DNA from 2 places in the Bacillus sp. V33-4 genome. Region 1 is predicted to be linked to the other one. Evidence: a T-box and tRNA genes for the amino acid it is inferred to sense, from the RefSeq annotation. Region 1 holds a T-box; the other holds one or more tRNA genes.
The links. The T-box of region 1 lies ahead of tyrS (tyrosine--tRNA ligase). A T-box ahead of a tRNA ligase gene usually reads a tRNA of that ligase, here a tRNA-Tyr.
Positions count from the first base shown of each region.

Region 2: it encodes a tRNA-Tyr, which carries the amino acid that the T-box ahead of tyrS (tyrosine--tRNA ligase) is inferred to sense. The anticodon was not compared.

Region 1 is NZ_PGVC01000034.1:31,929-41,498, forward strand. It holds gene tyrS (tyrosine--tRNA ligase) at 1-1,216, opposite strand, end outside; T-box leader at 1,264-1,482, opposite strand; gene CVD23_RS13045 (transglycosylase domain-containing protein) at 1,628-4,489, shown strand; gene acsA (acetate--CoA ligase) at 4,818-6,536, opposite strand; gene CVD23_RS13055 (GNAT family N-acetyltransferase) at 6,764-7,396, shown strand; gene CVD23_RS13060 (acetoin utilization AcuB family protein) at 7,468-8,115, shown strand; gene CVD23_RS13065 (acetoin utilization protein AcuC) at 8,112-9,284, shown strand; gene ccpA (catabolite control protein A) at 9,396-9,570, opposite strand, start outside.
Region 2 is NZ_PGVC01000069.1:38-9,607, reverse strand. It holds gene glmS (glutamine--fructose-6-phosphate transaminase (isomerizing)) at 1-129, opposite strand, end outside; gene glmM (phosphoglucosamine mutase) at 608-1,960, opposite strand; gene CVD23_RS20360 (CdaR family protein) at 1,997-3,277, opposite strand; gene cdaA (diadenylate cyclase CdaA) at 3,274-4,098, opposite strand; gene CVD23_RS20350 (anti-sigma factor family protein) at 4,307-4,954, opposite strand; gene sigW (RNA polymerase sigma factor SigW) at 4,972-5,535, opposite strand; gene CVD23_RS20340 (aspartyl-phosphate phosphatase Spo0E family protein) at 5,717-5,875, shown strand; gene rocF (arginase) at 5,911-6,807, opposite strand; gene CVD23_RS20330 (D-2-hydroxyacid dehydrogenase) at 7,006-7,968, shown strand; gene CVD23_RS20325 (cupin domain-containing protein) at 7,991-8,182, shown strand; tRNA gene CVD23_RS20320 (tRNA-Lys) at 8,254-8,326, opposite strand; tRNA gene CVD23_RS20315 (tRNA-Gln) at 8,329-8,403, opposite strand; tRNA gene CVD23_RS20310 (tRNA-Tyr) at 8,498-8,582, opposite strand; tRNA gene CVD23_RS20305 (tRNA-Thr) at 8,600-8,675, opposite strand; tRNA gene CVD23_RS20300 (tRNA-Val) at 8,738-8,813, opposite strand; tRNA gene CVD23_RS20295 (tRNA-Glu) at 8,826-8,900, opposite strand; tRNA gene CVD23_RS20290 (tRNA-Thr) at 8,938-9,010, opposite strand; tRNA gene CVD23_RS20285 (tRNA-Asn) at 9,056-9,130, opposite strand; rRNA gene rrf (5S ribosomal RNA) at 9,292-9,407, opposite strand.

The DNA.
Region 1 (9,570 bases):
TCGTAAATTGCTCTTCGATACGGTCCGCTTTGGTTAAAATCTTGTCGGTATCTGTGACACGCTCCCCATTCACAGACACAGCCCCGTTTCCGACATCCTCACGCGCCTGGCGCTTTGATGGAGAAATTTTTGCCGCGACGAGCAAATCAACAAGAGAGATATCTTCTTCACCGCCATGCGCATACGACGGAACATCTTTGAAGCCTTGCTTGATTTCGGCTGCTGAAAGAGTTTTTACGTCACCGCTGAATAGCGCTTCGGAGATTTTGATTGCTTGCTGCAATGCTTCCGGCCCGTGAATCAATGCGGTCATTTCTTCTGCCAGAGCTTTTTGTGCTTTACGCAAATGCGGATCTTCCTCGACCGCTTTCTCGAGTTCTTCAATTTCTTCTTTCGAAAGAAACGTAAAGTATTTTAAATACTTGATCACATCGGCATCAGCCGTGTTAATCCAGAACTGGTAAAACTCATATGGTGAAGTTTTTTCAGGGTCAAGCCAAATTGCTCCACTCTCCGTTTTTCCAAATTTCGTACCATCCGCCTTTGTGACGAGTGGAATCGTCAAACCGTAAGCTTTTGAACCTTCAGGCTGCATTTTGCGGATTAACTCTAAACCGGTTGTGATGTTGCCCCACTGATCGCTTCCACCGATCTGCATTCTGCAATGATGATGTTCGTACAAATGAAGGAAATCCATCGCCTGCAAAATTGTATACGTAAACTCAGTAAATGATATTCCTGTATCGAGGCGGGAAGCAATCGTATCCTTTGCCAGCATGTAATTAACCCCTACGTGCTTACCGTAGTCGCGCAGGAACGTAACAATATCCATCGAGCCGGCCCAGTCATAGTTATTGACCATAATCGCGCCGTTTTCGCCTTCAAAATCAAAGATTCTCTCGAGCTGCCCCTGCAGGCCTTTCACATTGTCTTGAACCGTCTCCAAGGTTTGCAGCTTTCTCTCTTCAGACTTTCCGCTCGGGTCGCCAATTAAGCCGGTCGCTCCCCCGACAAGAACGATCGGGCGATGGCCTGCATTTTGGAAGCGGCGCAATGTTAAGAACGGCAGCAAATGGCCAATATGCATGCTGTCGGCTGTCGGATCTACTCCGCAATAAAGTGAAATCTTTTCCTTGTTTAACGTGTCTTTAATCCCTTCTTCATCTGTCTGCTGGTAGATGATTCCTCTCCATTCCAGCTCTCTTAATAAACTCATCATCTCATTCCTCCTTCTTCCTTAAACAAAAAACGCCCCTGCGAAAACGCAGGGACGCTTGTATTTAGCGCGGTACCACCCAGATTGAGGGCATACATCAGCCCTCCACTTTAAAAAGATAACGGTTCAACCGTTTACTGCTACTGACGTTTCACAGTAAATGCTCAGGGAGGTAATTCATCCTTCTATTTGTACCGGCTTGCAGCAGCCGCCGGCTTTCTAAAAACAGGGATAGAAGCACTACTTGTTCCCGTCATTGCTCTCGAAATGTTATTTAAACTATTGCAGTTTTACCATATTTCACTGGATCATGTCAAATCGTCACAGTATATTTCAGAAAAATGCCATAGCTTGTCATCGCAGGATGTTAATGTATGCTATAATGTAGGTGATTTTAGGGGGATTGATAAAGTGAACGAAAAGCCAAATTGGAAAGACGAAATAAAATCATGGTTCAGCCTTGTTACTGATAGGAAAACAGTCAAAGGCGCAAGAATTACCTATCAAGTTTTCTGGAATTTATTGCTAATTTTTTTAATAATCTTAGTACTCGGCGGTGCTTTCGCAGGCGGGGTTGGGGCAGGTTATTTTGCGTCACTCGTCAAAGAAGAGCCGATCCGCTCCTATGAAAGTATGAAAAAAGATATATATAACTATGAAGAAACGTCGGAAATGTATTTCGCTAACGATGTGTATTTAGGCAAGCTCCGAACCGACCTTGAGCGCGAGGAAGTCAAGCTTGACGACGTATCTCCATATTTAATTGATGCCGTTGTTGCAACAGAGGACGAGTATTTTTACGAGCATAACGGTGTCGTTCCGAAAGCGATCGCACGTGCCTTGTTTCAAGAGGTCAGCAATTCGGCCAACCAATCAGGCGGCAGTACACTCACACAGCAGCTCATTAAAAACCAGATACTCACAAATGAAATTTCTTTTGAACGTAAAGCAAAGGAAATTTTACTGGCACTCCGGCTTGAAAAATTCTTTGATAAAAAAGAAATTCTCGAAGCGTATTTAAACGTTTCCACATTTGGCCGCAATTCTTCGGGACGAAATATTGCCGGTGTACAATCAGCTGCAAAGGGGATCTTCGGAGTTGAAGCGAAGGATCTTAATTTAGCCCAATCCGCCTTTATTGCTGGCCTTCCGCAAAGTCCGTTCGGCTACACACCGTTTACAAACAAGGGAGAAGTAAAAGCGGACCTTGAACCCGGCCTGACGAGGATGAAGACTGTTCTAAAAAGGATGCATGAAGGCGGGGCAATTGACAGCAAGCAATACGAAGAGGCGATTGCCTATGACATTACCAAGAATTTTGTACCACCAACTGATAACCCCACCGAACAGTATCCATGGTTAACCGTTGAGATCGAAAAGCGGGCAGTTGAAGTTCTTTCGAAAGTACTCGCAAAAAAAGATGGATATGAGGAAGAAGCTCTAAAGAAAGACGATGATTTACGGAAAAAATACATAACTCTTGCAGATCGGAATCTCCGCCAAAATGGTTATCGAATTCATAGTACCATTAATAAGGATATGTATGATGTCATGGCTGTCGTAACGGCGAATTATAAAAATTTCGGCCCTGAAAAGCAGCAGGTTATTACCGATACGGAAACCGGCGAACAGAAAACGGTCATGGAGCCAGTTGAGGTTGGCGCTGTGCTGATCGAAAATCAAACTGGGAAAATTCTCAGCTTCGTCGGCGGAAGGAATCACAAGCGCGAACAGATTAACCACGCAACAAGCGGGCTTCGCCAAAACGGCTCAACAATGAAGCCGCTGCTTGTCTACGGACCGGCAATGGAGCTTGGTAAATCAGCTCCAGGAACGATTTTGCCGGACATCCCTTTGAAGCTTAACCCGCAGCTCAATCGGCCATGGCCAATGAACTATACGAGAACCTATAGCGGACTTGTATCAGCAAGATATGCTTTGGAAAAGTCATTAAACGTCCCGGCTGTTAAGTTATATAAAGATATAGTTGATCAGAAGCCCGCTAGTTATTTGGAAAAAATGGGCTTTACCTCTTTAGTAGAAGAGGACTACACAAATCTCGCAACTTCGATTGGCTCATTGAAAGATGGAGTCACCGTTGAAGAAAACACCAACGCTTTTGCAACATTTGCCAATAGCGGTCAATTTATCGACGCTTACATGATCGAGAAAATCGTTGATAAAGAAGGCAATGTGATCTACCGGCATGAAGTAAAACCGGTTGAAGTGTTCAGCCCGCAAACAGCTTATTTAACGATTGACATGATGCGCGATGTTATTAAAACCGGGACAGCTGCATCCATTAAAGGAAGGTTAAAATTCAGTTCCGACCTTGCCGGCAAAACGGGAACAGGAAATGAATTTTACGATTCCTGGTTTGTCGCTTCCAATCCGAATATTTCCTTTGGAATCTGGACGGGCTATGATACGCCTAAGTCGTTAAAAACGGCAGGGTTGAATTACAGTCTGCGGACCAATTATTTGTGGGCGGAACTACTGAATGCTGCCTACGATATTAATCCCGCACTGATTGCTCCTGCTGAGCAATTCAAAATGCCTGGCGGAATTGTCAGAAGGTCGTATTGTGTAACCTCGGGACTGCTTCCTTCTGAAGCGTGTTCGCGAGCGGGCCTTGTCGAAACCGATTTATTTAATGCGAAATTTGTTCCAACTGGTGTGGATGACAGCTTGATTAGCGGAAAGTTTGTTCGAATTGGCGACGCCAAGTACCTTGCTCTTGATTCGACTCCGGCAGAATTCGCTGAAGATGGCGTGATTTTAAACCCTGATTATCTTCAAAAGATTTTTGGAATTACAGCCAATGTCGACCAGCTCATTCCGAAAAAAGATCGCTGGGCAAATATTTTGATTCCGAATGCGAAAATTGAAGATAACGGAAAAGCTCCTGCTGCTCCGGTCGTCGTGGGTTCCGGCTCCACTCTCACATGGGGCAGCCACCCTGAGCCAGATGTCATTGGTTATCGTGTCTATACAAACGGCGGCCAACGGATCGGCAGCATTAAAGCGGGGGGCGGGCTTGCGCAAAATGTTGGAAATGGAGAATACTATGTAACGGCCGTTGATATAGCCGGAGCAGAATCGCCTCCTTCTAACATCGTATTAATCGGTGCGCCGGCCGTAACAAACCCGGTTGAACCGAAAGAAACCGAGCAAATTCCGGCACCGGTGCCAGCCCCTGCTCCGGCTCCGGTACCGGTACCAGGACCTGTCGAGCCTGTTCCTGACCCGGGAGATGGATCCACCGATACTTAATAACATTTTAAACGCCGCCTCAAAAAATGAGGCGGCGCGTTTTTTCATCTGAATGAATTTCGTAAAGCCATTCTTTAATTGAAAAACGAACAGTTACTTACATTATAGTATTATTTGTTTCCTACGGCATACTGCTGTATATCTAGAAAACTTCATTCGTTTTTCGGTTTAGCTTATTACATTGTGAAATTGGCTCCATAAAGCAATTCTTTAATTGAAAAATGAACAGTTATTTAAAATTAATCGTTGCCTGCGGCATACTCCTGTTTACTTAGACGACTTCATTTCATTTTTCGGTTTAACTTATTACATTGTGTATCTATTACGATTAATCTTCCATTGTCGACAGGTCACCAGTCGGCAAATCCAATTCCCATGCCTTTAAAACGCGGCGCATAATTTTTCCGCTTCTTGTTTTCGGCAGCTTGTCACGGAAATCAATTTCCCGTGGCGCTGCATGGGCAGCAAAACCTCTTTTTACAAATTGGCGGATTTCTTCCTTCAATTCGTCAGAAGCTTCATAACCGTCCCTCAAAGCAACGAACGCTTTAATAATCTCTCCGCGCACTGGATCAGGTTTACCGATCACGCCTGCTTCCGCAATAGCCGGATGTTCAAGAAGCTTGCTTTCGACTTCAAACGGGCCAACCCGTTCTCCAGAAGTCATGATCACATCATCCACTCTGCCCTGGAACCAGAAATAACCATCCTCATCCATATAAGCGGAGTCGCCAGAGACATACCAGCCGCCAGGCATAAAATACGAATCATACTTTTGCTCATTTTTCCAAACCATGTGCATCATCGAAGGCCAGCCTTTTTTGATCGCCAGGTTTCCCATTCGGTTTGGTGGAAGCTCGTTCCCCTGGTCATCAACAATCGCCGCTTCAACACCCGGGATTGGTTTTCCCATCGACCCTGGTTTGATTTCCATGCACGGATAATTACAAATAAGCTGCGCACCCGTTTCTGTCATCCACCAAGTATCATGAATCCGCAGGTTAAACACCTTCATTCCCCATTTGACTACTTCCGGATTAAGTGGTTCCCCGACGCTGAGGATATGGCGGAGGCTGCTTAAATCAAATTTTTTGACTACTTCATCTCCCGCTCCCATCAGCATCCGGAAAGAAGTTGGAGCGCTGTACCAGACCGTAACTCCCATATCCTCAATTAATTTATACCAGGTCTCTGGATTGAACCTGCCGCCAATTACGACATTTGATGTGCCGGTTAACCAGGGTCCGAACATTCCATAGGATGTGCCGGTAACCCAGCCGGGATCTGCTGTACACCAGTAGATATCATCTTCTTTCAAATCAAGAACCCATTTTGCAGTCTGGTAATGCTGGATCATCGCGTTATGGACATGCAGTACTCCCTTTGGTTTACCAGTCGAACCGGAAGTGTAATGGAGGATAAGACCGTCATTGCGATCAACCCACTCAATATCAAGCTTGCGGCTCGCCTCTTCTAGTTTCCTCTTAAAATCAAGGTAGGGTCCCTGTTCTTTAATATCATCTCCGACTAGAAAAATATGCTTTAAAGCAGAAAGCTCCTCTACCGGGACACGCTCGAGCAGCTCGGGGGTTGTAACGAGCACCTTCGCTTCGCTATCTTCCAAACGGTCGCGCACGGCCCCTTCCATAAATGCTTCAAATAACGGACCGACGATCGCTCCCAGCTTAATCGCTCCTAAAGCGGCAAAATAGAATTCAGGCGAACGCGGCATAAATATAAACACGCGGTCTCCTTTTTCTACATCCGCAAACGCTTTAAATACGTTCCCTGCCTTATTGGACAGCTCTTTCATTTCCTTAAATGTATACTTTTCATTGCGGCCACCGCTCCGGTAATACAACGCAATTTTATTTTTCCTTTCAGATTCAGCATGGCGGTCAATCGCTTCATAAGCCATGTTCATGAGTCCAGTATTGGACCAGGAAAAATGCTTTTCGGTTTCTTTCCAATCAAACTGCTTGTACATTTGTTCATAATCTTCTAGATTAAATTGCCCCTTTATTACTGGCAGCGCTTCCACTTTCATGCACCATATCCCCCTTTAATTCGGTTAGTCAACATTATTATAGTATAAAAAACATTTTTTCTCAATTTTTAAAATATTCTACCTGCCAAAGATTTCTTTAATCTTTATGTGACGGCTTTTTAACATATATTGAAATTTACCAGAAAATTTTGTGAAAGCGCTTTTAATTAATAGTTTTTATGTATAATAGTATTAATCTGTTAATTGTTATTCCAGGTGGTGTATAAATGGAGCATAAAAAAACTTACAATGCAAAAGAATTGAAAACAAAGCACGGCGACCTGATTATCGAAGGGCCAATTTCTGCTGAGAAGCTTGCCGGTTATGAATTTCATAAAGATTTAGTTGCCTTTCGCCCTCCGGAACAGCAGCATAAGGCACTAGTGGAAATCGCCAGCCTCCCTGAAGGAAGAATTTTGATCGCCAGATACAGGCATATGATTGTCGGCTACGTAACTTATTTATATCCTGATCCGCTCGAACGATGGTCTGAGGGCAATATGGAAAACCTGATTGAACTTGGTGCGATTGAAGTTATTCCGGAATTCCGCGGGGCGTCAGTCGGAAAAAATCTTCTGGTTGTATCGATGATGGATGATGCAATGGAAGACTACATTATTATTACGACTGAGTATTACTGGCATTGGGATTTAAAAGGAACCGGCTTGAACGTTTGGGAGTATCGCAAAATAATGGAAAAAATGATGAACGCCGGCGGGCTGGAATGGTATGCAACCGATGACCCTGAAATAAGCTCACATCCTGCGAATTGCTTAATGGCTCGAATCGGAAAAAGAATCGATCAGGAATCGATTCAGCGCTTTGACCAGCTAAGGTTCATGAACAGATTTATGTATTAAACGAAACCTGGAGCAACTGATGCCATTTATTGATTTACGAATAAATGACATTTGGTAAGGGGGAAAAAACGATGATTGTCGAAGAAATCATGAAAACGAATGTGTGCACGTTATTTCCAAATAGCACGATTGCGGATGCCATTCTTTTAATGGAGCAAAAGAAAATTCGCCATATTCCGATCATCAATCAAGATAACCGTTTAATCGGCCTGGTGACAGACCGGGATATCCGTGACGCTACCCCTTCGATTTTTCGGGCCGAAGAATATAAGGACGATTTACAGAAACCACTGGAAACAATTATGAAAACGGACGTGATCACAGGCCATCCCCTCGACTTTGTAGAGGAACTTGCTGCTCTATTTTACGAGCATCATATTGGCTGCCTGCCGATTTTAAAGGATCGGAAGCTGGTCGGGATTATTACGGAAACCGATTTACTGCATACGTTAGTTGAATTAACCGGGGCTCATCAGCCAGGTTCGCAAATTGAAATAAAAGTTCCCAATAAAGCAGGCATGCTTTGGGAGGTAGCGACCGTCATCCGCAACCGTAAGGCCAACATTCAAAGTGTCCTCGTCTACCCTGATAAAAAGGATGAAAACTATAAAATAATTGTACTCAGAGTCCAGACCATGAATCCGGTCGGCATGATTGACGATTTAACGAATGCAGGACTTCAAGTGCTGTGGCCGAATTTACCAGGGCTTCCATCATGACCGAGCAATCCGTGTTTGTATTTTCAGAAGAACTGCTGAACTACAAATTCAGCAGGCATCATCCTTTTAATCAGCTTCGGCTTAAAGTGACACTTGACCTGCTCCAAAGAATGCAGGCTATTGAAGAACAGCAAATCGTGCCGCCCCGGTCTGCTTTAGAGGAAGAGCTTTGTCTCATCCATGATCAAAATTATATAAACGCTGTCCGGCTGGCAGGACACGGGAGCCTTGACAAGGATATTGCTGAAAATTACGGCCTTGGTACCGAAGATACGCCAATTTTCGACAAGATGCATGAAGCAAGTTCGCTGCTTGTCGGCGGAACGTTGACAGCGGTTGATTATGTCATGACAGGCAAGGCAAAGCATGCCTTGCATCTCGGCGGCGGGCTTCATCATGGATTCAGGGGAAAAGCTTCAGGATTTTGCGTTTACAATGACACTTCGATTGCGATAAAGTACTTGCAGCACAAATACAATGCGCGCGTTCTTTACGTTGACACAGATGCCCATCATGGAGACGGCGTTCAATGGGCATTTTACGATGATCCAGACGTTTGCACGTTATCAATACATGAAACAGGGCGCTATTTATTTCCCGGGACAGGCAATGTTAATGAAAGAGGCCAGGGAAAAGGGTACGGTTATTCCTTTAATATCCCGGTTGATGCGTTCACAGAGGATGATTCATGGCTTCACGCGTACTCCAATGCTTTAAACGAAGTGGCCGATTTCTTCAAGCCTGATGTGATCCTGACGCAAAACGGAGCCGACGCCCATTATCTGGATCCGTTGACCCATTTATCGGCAACGACAAAAATTTTCCGGGAAATACCGAAACTGGCCCATGAAATAGCGCATAGGTACTGTGACGGACGCTGGATCGCAGTTGGCGGCGGCGGGTATGATATTTGGAGGGTCGTTCCAAGGGCATGGGCCCTGATCTGGCTGGAAATGACTGAAAATCCGAATCGTTTTGGCAATATGCCCTCTGATTGGATTGAATTCTGGCAGGATAAAGCGCCCGTTGCGCTTCCGAAGGAATGGGATGACCCGGCCAACCTCTACCCGCCGATCCCAAGAAAAGCGGAAATTACCGAAAAAAACAGCCAAACACTTGACAAAGCACTATATCCGATTCGCAACAGGACGAAAAGTGAATCAGGATAAGACCATCCGTGTTGAAATTTCGGATAATACAAAAAACAGGAGGCCCGGAAGGATTTTTCAATCCTTACAGGTCTCCTGTTTTTTTTGCAAAGTTTCTTTATATCGGCAAACTTACTCTTTCGTTGAGCTGCGGTATTCAATTCGGTGCGGAAGAACTACGATCTGATCGTCGACTTGTTCCTTATTCATCAATTTCGTTAACAGCCGCATTGACACTGCTCCAATATCGTAAAGCGGCTGCACGACCGCTGTCAGCTGAGGACGGACCATCATAGTCAGTCTTGTA
Region 2 (9,570 bases), on a different contig from region 1:
ATGGACGCCGTTATCATTCATGATCGCGATTCCGGCTGAATCATAGCCTCTATACTCAAGCTTTTCTAAACCTCGTAATAAAATCTCTTTTGAATCATTATTTCCGATATAACCTACAATTCCACACATTTACTTCTGTTCCTCCCTGATTACAAGGGGGCAAGAAGGCTGGGAGCATACTTGCCCCCTTATCTCTGTTTTTTTATTGAAGTATGAGGTCAGACAACCTTTCCCCTGACCTTGCGTCTATTTGCATTCCCTTCCCTTTGTCCATTAAGTTGCCTTAATGATTTAAAGAAGGGATTTTCGGTTGTGCTATCAACCGGGAGGTATCCGCCGAAACTTCGATAAACCTCCTCCTCGTCAACTAATCCATTTCCGTTCGGATTAGTCCAGGCGCTTTTAGAAATCCGTTTTCCCCTGACTGCCCACCTTTCTTAAAAAATAATTTTTGTTTTCACAAAAACAGGATTATCATACCGCATGGCGGGATATCCGTCAACCGAAAACGAAAGGAAATTAGCGGCACGGATCAAATCGCTTCATATTCCTTATAAAAAAATATGCATAAGGGAGCTCTTTCGTTCCCCTATGCATATCCTTTGTCTTATTCTTCTTTTAAACCCATTTCCGCTCTGACCACTTCTGCAATCCGATCAACATACGCCTGGCAAAGCTCCTCTGTTGGCGCTTCTGCCATGACCCGTACGAGCGGCTCTGTTCCAGATGGGCGAACGAGGATGCGGCCATCACCATTCATTTCCGCTTCAACCTGGTCAATGACTTCCTTCACCTTCACATTTTCAGTTACATGGTGCTTGTCCGTTACGCGGATATTGACGAGCACCTGCGGGAATTTTTTCATTCCAGCCGCAAGCTCGGAAAGTGGCTTTTGCGTTACCTTCATAATGTTCACAAGCTGGAGTCCTGTTAAAAGTCCGTCACCAGTCGTGTTGTAATCAAGGAAAATAATATGGCCTGATTGTTCACCGCCAAGATTAAAGCCGTTCTTTTTCATTTCCTCGACCACATAACGGTCACCGACTGCGGTTGGTACACTCTTGATTCCAAGCGCCTCAAGCCCTTTGTAAAACCCAAGATTACTCATGACGGTCGAGACAACCGTTCCATGCTTCAATCGTCCTTCTTCTTTCATGTACTTTGCGCATATGTACATGATCTGATCACCGTCAACGATATTTCCGTTTTCATCAATCGCGATGAGCCGATCACCGTCTCCATCAAATGAAAGGCCAATATCCGCTCCCTTTTCCTTCAAAAAAGTGGCTAATGCTTCCGGATGGGTTGAGCCGACCCCTTCATTAATATTAAGGCCGTTCGGAGATGCGCCCATTGTGGACAAGTCCGCATCAAGATCGGCAAATAAATGGGTGGCTAGAGACGATGTCGCTCCGTGCGCACAGTCAAGCGCAATATGAATGCCGGAGAAATCCTCGTCAACCGATTGCTTTAAATATTGGAGGTATTTTTGCCCTCCTTCAAAATAGTCATTCACTTGGCCAAGGTCCGCACCGATTGGACGAGGAAGCTCATCTTCAGATAAGTCCATCAACTGCTCAATTTCGTTCTCCTGTTCATCGGAAAGCTTAAATCCATCCGGGCCAAAAAACTTAATGCCATTGTCAGCTACCGGGTTATGAGAGGCAGAGATCATCACTCCCGCCTGGGCTCCCTGGGCTTTCGTTAAATATGCCACTCCAGGAGTTGAAATCACGCCTAAACGCATGACTTCTGCCCCGATCGATAAAAGACCTGCTACGAGTGCGCCTTCGAGCATATGGCCGGAAATGCGAGTATCGCGTCCAATCAAGACCTTCGGGCGGTTCTTGTCTTTTGTTAGAACATATCCGCCGAAACGTCCCAATTTAAAAGCAAGCTCCGGTGTCAATTCACTATTTGCAACTCCGCGTACTCCATCCGTACCGAAATATTTACCCATTCAAAAATCTCTCCTTCATTGAATAATTACTGTTCTTTAAGCTTCCTTTTGAGAAATTGAAACGGTTGCTACAGCTTTACTCAGTTCCCATTTCACATTGTTTGGCCCATTGATCTGGATGTTCAGTTGATGCTCTCCTTCACCGAGGTTTGATGCATCTATAAATAAATTAAAATCTCCGGCTGTTAAGCGTGTAACTGCGTCTCTCGGGCCGATAACTGTCAAGTTTACTGCCGCCGATGCCGGATCTGAAAAGGCCATATTGTATTTTTCATTCAGACCCTGTGTCCTAATCGGAATATCCGGAAGGGTCCGTCTTTCTTCATTGTTTGCCTGCGGATCTGCCGGGGCGCTTGCCTCTTGTTTAGCAACAGTCACCCGGATCGCAGCTTCTACCGTTGCCGGTTTCACACTCGTGACCCCTTCTGAAATAATTACGGGCAAAGTCATCGTTGAATTGCTGCGGATTCCACTAACATCAACTTCAACCCTGACGTTTTCAGTATGATCGAGAATATTTGGGCTCGCAAAGATTCGGGCTTCATCTGTGTCAAGGGTAATTGATTGTATCGTGATCCCTTCAGGGGGCGTTCCCGTTTGCACAATATTAATAGGAACTGTTTTGCTTGTGCTGCGGACAGGTACCGTGACTTCAACAGCCTCCGGTTCAACGATGACATCCAGTTTATTTAGTTCACGGTCGAGCGCCCGGATGCTGGCCTTCTCTGTAATCGTCTGATCGATTGGACCCCTGGCATCAATCGTTGCTTTGACAAAGCTAATTCGATCAATCACGTCCTTGGCCCCGGTAATTTTCACTCGGTCCGGTTCGACTGTCGGCTGTTCGGAGATGTAACCTTCCTCAAGAAGCGATTGATTGAATTCCGCCTCTACTGGAAATTCTCTAGTAACCCGCTCTTGAACAGATACTTCTGCGTACGCAGGTTCAATCGTTACCTGAAGCTTGTCTGAAATATCACGAACGAGCAGCTCCACAGTCTGGGTGCCGATTTCGGCCTCTGATAAATCGACAAGCACTTCAAAGTTCTTCAGTGTGCGAGTTTGCTGGACGAGCTGTTTTGGGCCTTCAATCGTCACATTTACCGTTTCAGGGACACCTGATACCACCAGATTTTCTGTATCATAATAACTTTTAACGGGAATATCTTCAATCGTTTCGGTATTGTTTTCTCCTGGAACGTTTACCTCTGATCCGCCTTCATCTTCCGGAGTTGGGACAGAGGAAAATAGCAGAACCGCAAGGACGAGGGCCACCACTTTCATAAACCAATGATTTTCCATCAACTTATCAATCATTTTTTGTTTCCCCTCCAGTTCCAGCGCGCTGAAGAAGCTTGTTTTGTTTTATTATTGGATAGCAATCCATTTTCAAGCAGTTCACGGAATGTATCGCTCGTTAAATCACGGTGGAGATCGCCGTTTTTCGTTAACGATACATTTCCCGTTTCCTCTGAAACGACGACGGTAATGCTGTCGGTGACTTCACTGATTCCTAGAGCGGCCCGGTGCCGCGTTCCCAGTTCCTTTGAAATAAATGGGCTTTCCGATAACGGCAAGTAACAGGCTGCTGCTGCGACATTGTTTCTCTGGATGACCACAGCTCCGTCGTGCAGCGGCGTATTCGGGATAAAAATATTGATCAGTAATTCCGAAGAAACTTTTGCGTGGAGCGGAATGCCTGTTTCGATATAGTCGCCCATGCCGGTTTCTCTTTCAATGGAAATTAAAGCGCCGATGCGGCGTTTTGCCATATAATCTGTCGCTCGAATAATCGCCTCGACCATTTTTTCCTGCTCTTCCTCTTCAGGTATCCCGCTCTTCGCAAAAATCTTGCCTCGGCCAAGCTGCTCAAGGGCTCTTCTTAACTCGGGCTGAAAGATGATAATAATCGCCAGAAAACCCCATTCTATCACCTGCTGCATCAACCAGCTTAATGTATTTAAATGCAAGAAATCGCTGATAACCTTCCCAAGAAGAATAACAAAAATTCCATTTAATAATTGGACAGCTTTTGTTCCCCTCACGACATTGATCAGCTTGTAGATCACAAACCATACAAGAAGAATGTCCAGGGTATTTGCAAGCAGTTCTAATATCGGTATATCATAAAACGGCATGTAATTTCCCCCATTTATAGAATCTAAAAGCGGTAGCCGCTTATATTCATATGTAACTTTAATATTATAACACAAATTTTGATATGGTTGAATGTGAACAGGTATTCACGTTGAATAGACTTACTACGCTCTCTGAACATTGCTGTTTTGGCCCAACTACCTGCATATGGCTTATTTTGCCCTAAACACATACTGGCGAGAAATAAAATCAGCCGCTCTCCTCGAGCGGCTTCTTGTCTTCTCCGTCAAATACATTGACAGCTTCTTTTGCTGTTTTTTTAATATGATACCAAATCCAGTCGAACATTTCGTTCACTTCTTTTATTTCCCCCGAAACATGCCCGGCAGATGCGAGATAATTTTCGCCATTAATCACGGTTACATCGCCTTTCACTTCACCTTCGATTTTCACGTTGCCATTCTTGACTGTGACATCGCCTTCAACAACTTCTCCCTTGGGGACAATCACTGTATCACTTTCGACAATTAAGTTCGGCTGTTTCGAAACAGAAAATTGCTGATCCTCCTCGTTCCATGCAGAAACGACACCACCCATCATGAGGACAAGAAAGAGCGAAGCAGCAGTTAAGAGCGGATGGTGGCGAAACCAGCGCTGAATACCTACTTTTCGGTTTTCTTTCGGAAGTCTGCCCATCACATCGGCAGTAAAATTTAATGGCGCTTGAATATGTGAAGTGCTTTGCACTAAGGCAATCGCTTTTTTAAGTTCATGAAAGTGCGTCTGGCAATCGATGCAATCGTGGAGATGCTTTCTCAATTCCTGTTGATGTTCGGCTGAGATCTCATCATCTAAATATTCGTGCATGTATTCAATTATTTCTTCAGGACATTTCAAAGTTCTCACCCTTTCGACTAAACATGGCGCAATTGCTTTCGCAACGCTTCGCGCCCTCTATGGATTCTTGTTTTCACCGTTCCGAGCGGCATATCCAAAATTTCGCTGATTTCATTGAGCGACAATTCTTCTATATATTTTAGAACGATCACAGAACGGTATTTTTCCGGCAGTTTTGAAATCTCTCCCTGGATCATTTCCTGAAGCTCCATGCTTTCGAGGTCATCTTCAGGCAGGCTTGTATCGGCAGCAATTTGCGAATACATATTTAATCCATTTGTACCCGCTACTTCGGCATCCAAATAGTAATCCGGCTTTTTCTTGCGAATCCGGTCGATGCACAAATTCGTGGCAATGCGATACAGCCAGGTTGAAAATTTCCGATCTATTTTAAACGTATTAATATTAACATATGCTCTTATAAACGCTTCCTGTGCAATGTCTTCCGCTTCATGCCGGTTCCCGAGCATGCGGAAACAAAGTTGGAATACCTTGTCCTTGTATAGCTCAACAATTTCCCCAAAGGCATTTTGATCCCCTCTTAAAACCTGATTGATCCTGTTTTTTACAATTGTCTCCATTATGGTTTGCCTCCGCTCCAATGCGGCTATACGATATTACGAATCGATAGCGAAAAAGGTTTCACATTTTTCATAAGAATTTCTCACTCCTTAATACTAACAAAAATTTACCATGGTGTTTTAAAAACTTTAATTTGGGGTATAACAGAAGCAAGTATTTATTGAAAAGAGAGGTTTAGTCATGTGTCCCCATACGCTTCTAAGAGATATTGAATTCTGCAGGAAAGAGATGGTTGAGCTGGCTGCCCATTCTTCACTTTCAAATCGAAAAGTGCTGGAGGTCAGCACTAAATTGGATCGTCTATTAAATCGTTATTATATATTAACAGCGAAAAAATAAAACAGCAGGGCTTAAATCAGCCTGCTGTTTTATTGTTATAGCAATTTTTCACCAAATAATGATCCCATTAAAGCAACGGCGACCGTTGCGGTTTTATTTTTATCATCAAGAATTGGATTTACTTCTACAAATTCAGCCGAGGTGATGAGTTTGGCTTCCTCAAGCATCTCCATGGCAAGATGGCTCTCCCGGTAGCTAATTCCACCAATAACCGGTGTTCCGACACCTGGGGCATCCGCCGGGTCAAGCCCATCTAAATCGAGTGAGAGATGAACACCGTCTGTTCGGTCTTTTAAATAGGCGATCGCTTCCTCCATGATCCTTGTCATGCCGAGGCGGTCAATTTCGTGCATCGTATAAACTTTTATACCATTTGCCTTAATAAGGGCTCTTTCTCCTTCATCAAGCGATCTGGCTCCAATGATAACAATATTCTCCGCCTTGATTTTTGGACTGTAGCCGCCGATTTGAGTCAACATTTCATGCCCGATACCGAGACTGACAGCGAGAGGCATGCCATGAATATTGCCGGATGGCGAAGTTTCGCCGGTATTTAAATCTCCATGGGCATCATACCAAATCACACCGAGATTGTCATAATGTTTGGCAACACCGGCAAGCGTACCGATGGTGATACTATGATCTCCGCCAAGCACAAGTGGAAAGGATCCTGCTTCAATTACTTTATCGACCTCAGCAGCAAGCTTTTCGTTTTTTTCAGCTACTAATTCCAGATTTCTTAAATTCGTATCCGGCCTGATCACTACTTCCGGCCTGCCGACTGGAATATCACCTAAATCATCCACTTCAATATTTAAATTTTTCAGTTTTTCATTGATCCCCGCATACCTCATCGCACTTGGACCCATGTCCACACCACGTCTCATTTGCCCTAAATCCATCGGCATACCGATGATAGAAATTTTATTCATGCCGTTCCCTCCTGCATCCCCGTTTTTACTATATTTTAACCGCTTTCATAAAAATGACTCAACTCGACAAGATTGTGTATATATATGCGTTCGTGGATTAATGTCGAACTTGCGGAATTGCCATAATCTTTTCCTGCGATTGCCGGAAGAAAAATCTGTTAAAATGGTAGTAGAAAAACGTTGCAATGGGGTGGGTTCATGCAAAAAAGGAAACTGATTATAGTCCATGATATTGATAACAGATACCACCAGAAAATCATGAAACTGGTTCCTGAGTGGGAAGTGTTGATAGGAAAGGATTCTTCAGTTTGGAAGGATCATTTAAATGAAGCTGAAGTGATCGTCGGCTGGAAAAAAGAATTAACCGAGCATTGCCTAAAAGAACATACAAAGCTGCGTTGGGTGCAGACATGGAGTGCAGGCGTAAATTCGTTACCGTTAAAAGAACTGGAGTCCCAAAAAGTGATCGTAACGAGCGCCAACGGGGTGCACGCCTTTCCGATTTCAGAAACCATTTTTGCATTAATGCTTGGACTGACACGAAAGATTCACACTTATGTCCGAAATCAACTCTCAAAAACATGGCACCATTCCGGGTTAAGCCTTGAAATGCACGAGAAGACTGTCGGCATTATCGGTGTAGGCGCAATCGGCAAGGAAACAGCCAAAATTGCCAAGGCATTCGGCATGAAGGTAGTCGGCGTCCGCCACTCAGGGAATGATGAAGATTATGTCGATGAAATGTACACTCCCCGGGCATTAAACGCCGTTCTTCCAAGCTGTGACTATGTTGTTGTAACATTGCCGCTGACAAGCGAAACGCATCATCTATTTGGAGCGGAACAATTTCAAAAAATGAAGCCGTCTGCCTTTTTTATTAATATTGGCCGTGGTGAAATTGTTGATGAACCAGCACTCGTTCAAGCACTTCAAACTGGAGAAATCGCCGGTGCCGGTCTGGACGTATTTGAGACCGAACCGCTCGATAGCGACAGTCCGCTATGGGAGATGGAAAACGTGATGATTACCCCCCACACTTCCGGATCAACTGAACACTATACGAAGCGGGTAATCGAAGATATTTTCATTCCAAATTTACAAAACTATCTAAAAGGTGAAAACCCGGCGATTAATAAAGTTGATTTTACAAAAGGATATTAACTGTATCACTAAGAAATAGGCATTGATCAAATGTCTATTTCTCTACAACCATTGCAGCAAAATCAACGTCAAACTAATAAATGAAGTCCATATTCTAAAAGAGGGTGATTCAGTATTGTTTGAAGCAAATACCGAACACTGTTTTATCAATTTGAGCAATCACGAATGTCATTATTATTTTGTGATCGATTCTCATCAGGTTACATACCTGTAAGTCGAATCAATGCAATTAAAATAGAAAAAGGAATCCTGTAATGTTAACAGGATCCCTTTACTTTGATTTGATGAGCCATGAAGGACTCGAACCTTCGACCCTCTGATTAAAAGTCAGATGCTCTACCGACTGAGCTAATGGCTCTTTGGCTGGGCTAGCTGGATTCGAACCAACGCATGACGGAGTCAAAGTCCGTTGCCTTACCGCTTGGCTATAGCCCAATATTTTATAACCTTAAGTGTATCGCGCTAAAGATTCTGCAAAATAAAAAGGACAGTTTTGGATTGTCCATTTTTTGTATACTTGAAGTTGGAATGGTGGAGGGGGACGGATTCGAACCGCCGAACCCGGAGGGAGCGGATTTACAGTCCGCCGCGTTTAGCCACTTCGCTACCCCTCCACTAGTTTTAAAAAAAATGGTGCCGGCAAGAGGACTTGAACCCCCAACCTACTGATTACAAGTCAGTTGCTCTACCAATTGAGCTACACCGGCATATCTATTTAATTGTCCAATAGAAGTTATCATTACAGGCTGTCTATAAGCTGAAGACAATATGGTGGAGGATGACGGGCTCGAACCGCCGACCCTCTGCTTGTAAGGCAGATGCTCTCCCAGCTGAGCTAATCCTCCACAATAAAAATATGGTGACCCGTACGGGATTCGAACCCGTGTTACCGCCGTGAAAGGGCGGTGTCTTAACCGCTTGACCAACGGGCCCTTTTTTATGTCTATGTATTCTATCAATTTACTAGAGAGCTCCCAAGCGGGCTCGAACCGCTGACCTCTTCCTTACCATGGAAGTGCTCTACCTGCTGAGCTATGGAAGCATTTTTCCTGTAACTCACTCATGAGATCATTAGTCATTAAGAAAATGGCTCCGCAGGCAGGATTCGAACCTGCGACCGTTCGGTTAACAGCCGAATGCTCTACCACTGAGCTACTGCGGAATAATAATAAACAACCCTAAACATAGTTTTGTTTCGAATGTCCCCATCTCAGTAAGCTTAAGCAAGTAGCAGCTCGATGGGTACAACTCGGAGCCCAATCCAGCAGCTTTGCTCGTTGCTCTACCACTGAGCTACTGCGGAATAATAATATTAAAATAATCGCCCGGCGGCGTCCTACTCTCACAGGGGGAGACCCCCAACTACCATCGGCGCTGAGAAGCTTAACTTCCGTGTTCGGGATGGGAACGGGTGTGACCTTCTCGCTATCGCCACCAGACAAGTTCAAGACATATCCTATTATAATGTCTTTTTGGATTATTTCAAGAGAAAATTGAAACTTCGTTCTCTCAAAACTAGATAATCCAGAAGAAGTAAGTGTAAACACGAGAACACCATTTCAAATTGTGGTTAAGTCCTCGATCGATTAGTATCAGTCAGCT